2 regions of the Streptomyces sp. NBC_00490 genome follow, and region 1 is predicted to be linked to the other one. Evidence: riboswitches for the same ligand, from Rfam matches in the RefSeq annotation. Region 1 holds a riboswitch; the other holds the start of a gene.
The links. A riboswitch is a leader RNA that binds a small molecule or an ion and turns the genes downstream of it on or off. The one in region 1 is predicted to bind ZMP and ZTP.
Positions count from the first base shown of each region.

Region 2: linked by a shared signal. The riboswitch ahead of OG381_RS41855 (bifunctional 5,10-methylenetetrahydrofolate dehydrogenase/5,10-methenyltetrahydrofolate cyclohydrolase) and the one ahead of OG381_RS28670 (glycine hydroxymethyltransferase) in region 1 are both predicted to bind ZMP and ZTP.

Region 1 is NZ_CP107869.1:6,272,526-6,275,913, forward strand. Features, by position in the region: gene OG381_RS28660 (glutathionylspermidine synthase family protein) at 1-545, shown strand, start outside; gene OG381_RS28665 (methyltransferase domain-containing protein) at 590-1,405, shown strand; ZMP/ZTP riboswitch at 1,497-1,586, shown strand; gene OG381_RS28670 (glycine hydroxymethyltransferase) at 1,628-3,079, shown strand; gene OG381_RS28675 (hypothetical protein) at 3,289-3,388, opposite strand, start outside.
Region 2 is NZ_CP107869.1:9,170,710-9,174,097, reverse strand. Features, by position in the region: gene OG381_RS41870 (MarR family winged helix-turn-helix transcriptional regulator) at 1-373, opposite strand, end outside; gene OG381_RS41865 (hypothetical protein) at 432-1,277, shown strand; gene OG381_RS41860 (hypothetical protein) at 1,311-1,460, opposite strand; ZMP/ZTP riboswitch at 1,543-1,627, shown strand; gene OG381_RS41855 (bifunctional 5,10-methylenetetrahydrofolate dehydrogenase/5,10-methenyltetrahydrofolate cyclohydrolase) at 1,649-2,497, shown strand; gene OG381_RS41850 (CU044_5270 family protein) at 2,499-3,388, opposite strand, start outside; gene OG381_RS41845 (RNA polymerase sigma factor) at 3,382-3,388, opposite strand, start outside.

The DNA.
Region 1 (3,388 bases):
AGATCGGCTGGGACCCCCTGTCCAGCCGCTTCGTCGACAAGCAACTCCGGTTCATCCGCAGCTGCTTCAAGCTCTACCCCTGGGAGTGGCTGACCACCGACCGCTTCGCCGACCACGTCCTCGACACCCTCGACAACGGCGGCGGCACGGGCAGCACCCTGTGGATCGAGCCCGCCTGGAAGATGCTGCTGAGCAACAAGGCGCTCCTGGCGATCCTCTGGGAGCTGTACCCGGGCCACCCCAACCTCCTCCCCGCATACCTGGACGGGCCACGGGAGTTGGCCGATTCCCAGGGGTACGTCGCCAAGCCCCTGCTGGGCCGCGAGGGCGCCGGCGTGACGATCCACGAACCCGGCGCCGTGCCCGTTGAGCGCGAAGAACCCTGCTGCTACCAGGAGTTGTCCCTCCTGCCGGACTTCGACGGCAACCGTGTCGTCCTCGGCGCCTGGGTCGTCGAGAACGAGTCCGCGGGCCTCGGCATCCGCGAGTCGTCCGGACCGGTGACTGACGCATACGCGCGCTTCCTGCCCCACGTGATCCTCTGACGCGACAGAATGATCGACCCGTGACGAACGGAGAGGGGCGATCGGTGAGCGACACGGCCACGGTGGAGAACGGATACGTCTTCGACCCGTCCTGGGAGCGCGAGCACAGCCGGCTCAGCGCGCTGGAGGAGATCTACGACAGCCAGAGCCGGCACCGGCTCACCGAGCTGGGAGTCGCCGAGGGCTGGCGATGTCTGGAGGTGGGCTGCGGCGCCGGCAGCATCGCCCGCTGGCTGGCCCGGCAGGTCGGCGCCGCGGGGCGGGTGCTCGCCGTCGACCTCGACACACGCTTCGCCGCGGCCCACACCTTGTCCAACCTGGAGGTGCGCCGGCACGACATCCTCGCGGACCGGCTCCCCGACGCCCCCTTCGACCTCGTGCACGCACGGGCCGTGGTGGAACACCTCTCCGACCGTGACGAGGCGCTGCGGCGCATGGTCGCCGCGACCCGGCCCGGAGGCTGGGTGGTCGTGGAGGACTTCGACATCGACGGGCCGATGTACCCGGCCGCCGCCCGCTACTACCCGCCTCAGTACATGGAGGTGGCCGAACGCCTCGGACGCGCGCTGCGGGCCGCCTTCGGCGCCGCGGGGGTGGACCCCGGCACCGGCCGACGCCTGCCGCAGGCCCTGACGGACGCCGGGCTGACCGAGGTCGGGGCGGAGGTCTACGCGCCCGTCCTGACCGGCGGCTCCGCGGCCTTCTTCCCTCTCACCCTGCGATCCCTGCGGCCACGGCTCCTGGAGACGGGCGAGGTGAGCGACGCGGACATCGAGGAGGTGATCACCCTGACGAAGCTCCAGGGAAGCACCTACATCCCCAACTTCATGGTCCTCGCCTGGGGCCGCAAGCCGTCCTGACCCGGCCTGCCGCAGGGGCCCGGAGCAGGGTGATTCCTCGCTCGCATGGTGGACGCGGGCCCTCCCGCGTCCGGGCCGGCCGGTAGGGTGGCCGACGGGCCGTGACTGGCGCGCTGGGATGGGACGGACCATCGGGGAGCGGCCCGTGTGTGACCGAGTGCCGTGCGCCTGGGCCGAACCGTGAATCGTGACCGCAACCGCCACGCCATCCGGAGGCCGCACATGTCGGACCAGCAGCCCCTCTCCACCGAGTCCACCGCCTTCCGCGCCGCCCTCGACGTGATCCGTGCCGTCGAGCCGCGCGTCGCCGACGCCATCGGCCAGGAGGTCCACGATCAGCGCGAGATGCTCAAGCTGATCGCCTCCGAGAACTACGCCTCCCCGGCCACCCTCCTCGCGATGGGCAACTGGTTCAGCGACAAGTACGCCGAGGGCACCATCGGCCGCCGCTTCTACGCCGGCTGCCGCAACGTCGACACCGTGGAGTCGCTCGCCGCCGAGCACGCCAGGGAGCTCTTCGGCGCCCGCCACGCCTACGTCCAGCCGCACTCCGGCATCGACGCCAACCTCGTCGCCTTCTGGTCCGTCCTCGCCGACCGCGTCGAGGTCCCCTTCCTGGCGAAGGCGGGCGCCCGCCAGGTCAACGACCTCACCGACGCCGACTGGGCCGAACTCCGTCAGGCCTTCGGCAACCAGCGCATGCTCGGCATGTCCCTGGACGCCGGCGGCCACCTCACCCACGGCTTCCGCCCCAACATCTCCGGCAAGATGTTCGACCAGCGCTCCTACGGCACGGACCCGGCCACCGGGCTGATCGACTACGAGGCGCTGCGGGTGTCCGCCCGTGAGTTCAAGCCGCTCATCATCGTCGCCGGCTACTCCGCCTACCCCCGGCTGGTGAACTTCCGCATCATGCGCGAGATCGCCGACGAGGTCGGGGCGACCCTGATGGTGGACATGGCGCACTTCGCCGGCCTGGTGGCGGGCAAGGTGCTGACCGGCGACTTCGACCCGGTCCCGCACGCCCAGATCGTCACCACCACCACCCACAAGTCGCTGCGCGGCCCGCGCGGCGGCATGGTCCTGTGCGACGACTCCCTCAAGGACCAGGTCGACCGCGGCTGCCCGATGGTCCTCGGCGGCCCGCTCCCGCACGTCATGGCCGCGAAGGCGGTGGCGCTGGCCGAGGCCCGCCAGCCCTCCTTCCAGGACTACGCCCAGCGCATCGTCGACAACTCCCGCGCCCTCGCCGAGGGTCTGATGCGACGCGGCGCCACCCTCGTCACCGGCGGCACCGACAACCACCTCAACCTGATCGACGTCGCCTCCTCCTACGGCCTCACCGGCCGCCAGGCCGAGGCCGCCCTCCTCGACTCCGGCATCGTCACCAATCGCAACGCGATCCCGGCCGACCCCAACGGCGCCTGGTACACCTCCGGCATCCGCATCGGCACCCCCGCCCTCACCACCCGTGGTCTGGGCACCGCCGAGATGGACGAGGTCGCCGGCCTCATCGACCGTGTCCTGACCACCACCGAGCCGGGCACCACCAAGTCGGGCGCCCCCTCCAAGGCGGCCCACATCCTCGACGCCAAGGTCGCGGAGGAGATCTCCCACCGCGCCACCGACCTCGTGGCCGGCTTCCCGCTCTACCCCGAGATCGACCTGGGCTGACCAACGCTCTTTTGAGTTGTCAAAGACCGGCGACTCTCACGGATCGGTCGGATCAGTCAGATCGATCAGCTCGACGAGTTCCTGACGTGGCTCCTCCCGCGGCGGTCCGGCTCCCTGCCGGCCCGCCGCGCGGCGTTTCAGCGGCCCCCGTCGACCCCGGTCGCGACCCCGACGACCGGCCCCACCCCCGGGACCCCGGAAGCAAGCCCTCACACATCCCGCAGTTCCTGCCGAGGCCCCGGCTCCCGCACCCTCCGCCGTCGCAGCGCCGGCACCTCCGGCAGCCGCGTGGCGAAAGGCCGCAGCACC
Region 2 (3,388 bases), 2.9 Mb from region 1:
CGAAGGCGGCGTATCCGGCGTCGGTGAGCCGGACCAGCACCCTTCGCCGGTCGGCACTCCCGTGCGTGCGGCCGATCAGCCCGGCCTCCTCCAGCGGCGCCAGCCGCGCCGACAGGGCGCCCCGGGTCAGCCCGAGCCGATCGGCGAGCTCCGAGGGGCTCGCGGTGTACGGCGGACCGTGCCGGCGCAGCGCCAGCAGCACCTTGTACTGCCAGTGCCGCAGCCCGTCGGAGTCGAGGGCGTCGCGGCGCGCCTGGGACGCGTGCCGGGCGAGTTTGGCCAGCCGCACATAGATCGCTTCCTTGACCGGGTCCATCCAGGTGAGTTCCTTGGACCACTGCGCGACGTGCCGGTCGACCCAGTCCTGCGTCATCTGCTCCGCGCAGTGGTTTTCTTGTGGATGGTTTTCCATCTCACTACCTTCCCCTGACATGACGAACACCACGAGCACATTCGCCGAACTCGACGAACTCCTCTCCTCCGCAAGGGACTTGTCGCTGGCAGGACGGTGGGACCGGGCGCTGCGCCTGTTGGACGCGACGACGTGCGACGCTCCCGAGGACCGCGCCCGCCTCGCCCTTGCGGCGGCCGAAGTCGCCCTGGAGAGCGACTGGTTCGGCGGTACGCGGCTCACCGCCGCCCGCGTCGAGCAAGCGGAGAAGGAATCCCCGGGCGACGACTGGGACCTGGACTTCGTACGGCTGCGCCACGACTATCTGCGGCTGTTCCGCCCCGACGGCACGTCCCGGCACGGCGCCGAGGGCAAGGACCCGGCGGCACTTCAGGCGATCCGGCGCCGCGGACACGACCTGCGCGAGGCCGCCCCCGACGAGGTGCGGCGGGGCTGGGCCTCGATGTACCTGGGGCTGATCGCCGACAACCTCTTCGGCGAGCGCGGCGCGGCGCCCGCCCACTACGAGGCCGCCCTGCGCGCCGGCGGCTCGGGCGACGACCTGCTGGTCCGCGAGGCGCTGCGGCACCTCGGTGACCACGACCACGACGCCGGCGACCACGAGCGGGCCCTGGAGCGCTGGGAGCGGGCCACCGCGCTGGGCGCACGCGCGGGCATGATCCCCGGGGTGCTCACCCAGCAGATGCTGCTGGCGGTGCTGGCCCGCGACACGGGTGACGAGAGCGGCGCGACCGCACTGGCGAAGGAGATCGCCCGCTGGGCCGAGGCGATCGGCGCCGGCCACCTCCACGCCCAGGCGACCGGCTTCCTCGCCGGAGCCGACCCGACGGCCCCACCGCAGGAGAGCGGGTCCCAACCGTCGTAGGGCGCCGGGGCCCTGGCCCCAGGACCGGCTCGGTCAGCGGTGTCCCGCCGAGGGGTGCAGCGGCTCGGGGTTTGCGACTCCGCAGGTCAGTTGGCCGATGCGGTCGCCTGGGCGCCGGATCGGGGTGCTGACGCCCGCGAGCAGCACGCGCTGCGGCGGGGTGAGCCGGCCGGCCATCCTCATCTCGGCCCTGAGCGGAGCCACACGGCCGTATGGCTGCTACACCACTCGGCGCTCGGCGGGACGCCACCGCTCGGTTAGGCTGGCGGCGGGCCGTGACTGGCGCTGAGGTGGAGCACCACCGGGGAGCGGTCCCGCGGAATCTGATGCCGTGCGCCTGGGCGAACCGACTTCCAGCCCAGGAGTGGATCATGTCTCAGGCCCGGCTCATGGACGGCACGGCGCTCGCGCGGCGGATCGTGGAGAAGACCGGCAAGCGCGCCGCCGACCTCACCGAACGCACCGGCGGCACACCGTGTCTCGCGACCGTACTGGTCGGCGAGGACCCCGCCTCCGTGACGTACGTCCGGATGAAGCAGAACCGCTGCCGCAAGGCCGGTATCGCCTCCCGGCACGTGGAACTGCCCGCGGCGACCACGACCGAAGAACTGGTGGGCACGCTCAAGGGGCTCTCCGCCGATCCCGCCGTACACGGCATCCTGCTCCAGCATCCGATGGGCGAGCACATCGACGAGCGGGCCGCGTTCGAGGCCATCGCGCCCGAGAAGGACGTCGACGGTGTCACCTTCGCCTCGTTCGCGTCGATGAGCTTCGGCCTGCCGGGCTTCGTGTCGTGCACGCCCGGCGGGATCATGCGGCTGCTCGACGAGTACGACGTCGACCCGTCCGGCAAGCGGGCCGTCGTCGTCGGCCGCAGCGCGATCCTCGGCAAGCCGGCCGGGATGCTGCTGCTCGCGCGCGACGCGACGGTGACGTACTGCCACTCGCGGACGGCGGACCTGTCCGCGGCCGTCCGCGAGGCGGACATCGTCGTCGCCGCCGTGGGCCGGGCGCGGCTCATCAAGGGCCAGGACATCAAGCCCGGCGCCGTCGTGCTCGACGCCGGCTACAACGAGGGGAACGTCGGTGACGTCGACTTCGACTCCGCCGTGGAACGCGCCTCGCTGATCACCCCGGTGCCGGGCGGTGTGGGTCCGATGACGATCGCCACGCTGCTGGAGCAGACGGTCGACGCGGCGGCCCGGCAGCTCGGGATCTGAGTCAGCGCATCCAGGCGCTGTAGTCCATGACGTCACCGGCCTTGACGCCGTACTCGGGATCCGCCTTCGTGAAGGTGGTCTCCAGGCCGAGTACGGCGCCGGTGGCCGGATCCATGATCAACATCCGGCGGGTGGCCGACTGCTGGTACACATACGCCTGTCCGCGCCGCCCGAGCCGGTCGGTGACCTGTCCGACGGGCTTGAGCCCCTCGGCGTCCGCCAGCATCTCGGCCACCGTCGCGGACTCACGGGCGCCGAGGTGCCAGGTGTCGAGGAGCACCCGGACGCCGTCGAGCAGCTGCCCGGTGTCCAGAGCGGTGCCGGTGTACGTGGCTTCCTGGAGGTAGGCGCGCAGCCGGGCGACGTCGTGCGGGGGCCGCGACTGCGGCGGGGCGTCGCTCCAACTGGGCGGATAGGTCTGCGTGGTGCGGTCGTGGCCGTCGTCGACGATCACCGTGTGGCTGTCGTCGGCGTTCCACCGCACGATGCGCTCCTCCGGGTAGGTGATCGGAGGCTTGTCCTCGCTCATGCCGAGGCTCCACGACTTCACATGGGTGCCCTTGGTGAGCTCGGGCGAACCGTCGGCCGCTCGCGCCCGTGCCGCCAGGGTCTGAAGGGATACGGGGGTGGAGTCGGCCCGCACCACGAGCGGGCGGGGTGCGGCGACCGCCGGCGCGGTGGTCTGGTCGGTGAACAGCAGGGCCGCGACCAGCGCGCCGACGACGGCCGTGGCCGCCAGGCCCCAGAGCAGCCGGGGGCGGCGGGAGGGCCGTTGCCGCATGAGCCGGTTCAGTCGCCGCTCGGCGTGGTGGTCGAGAGGGCCGTCGCCGAAGTGGGGGCCGTCGGTCGGCACCGGGTTGGCGCGGCGCAGGAGGTCGAGTTCGTCAGCCA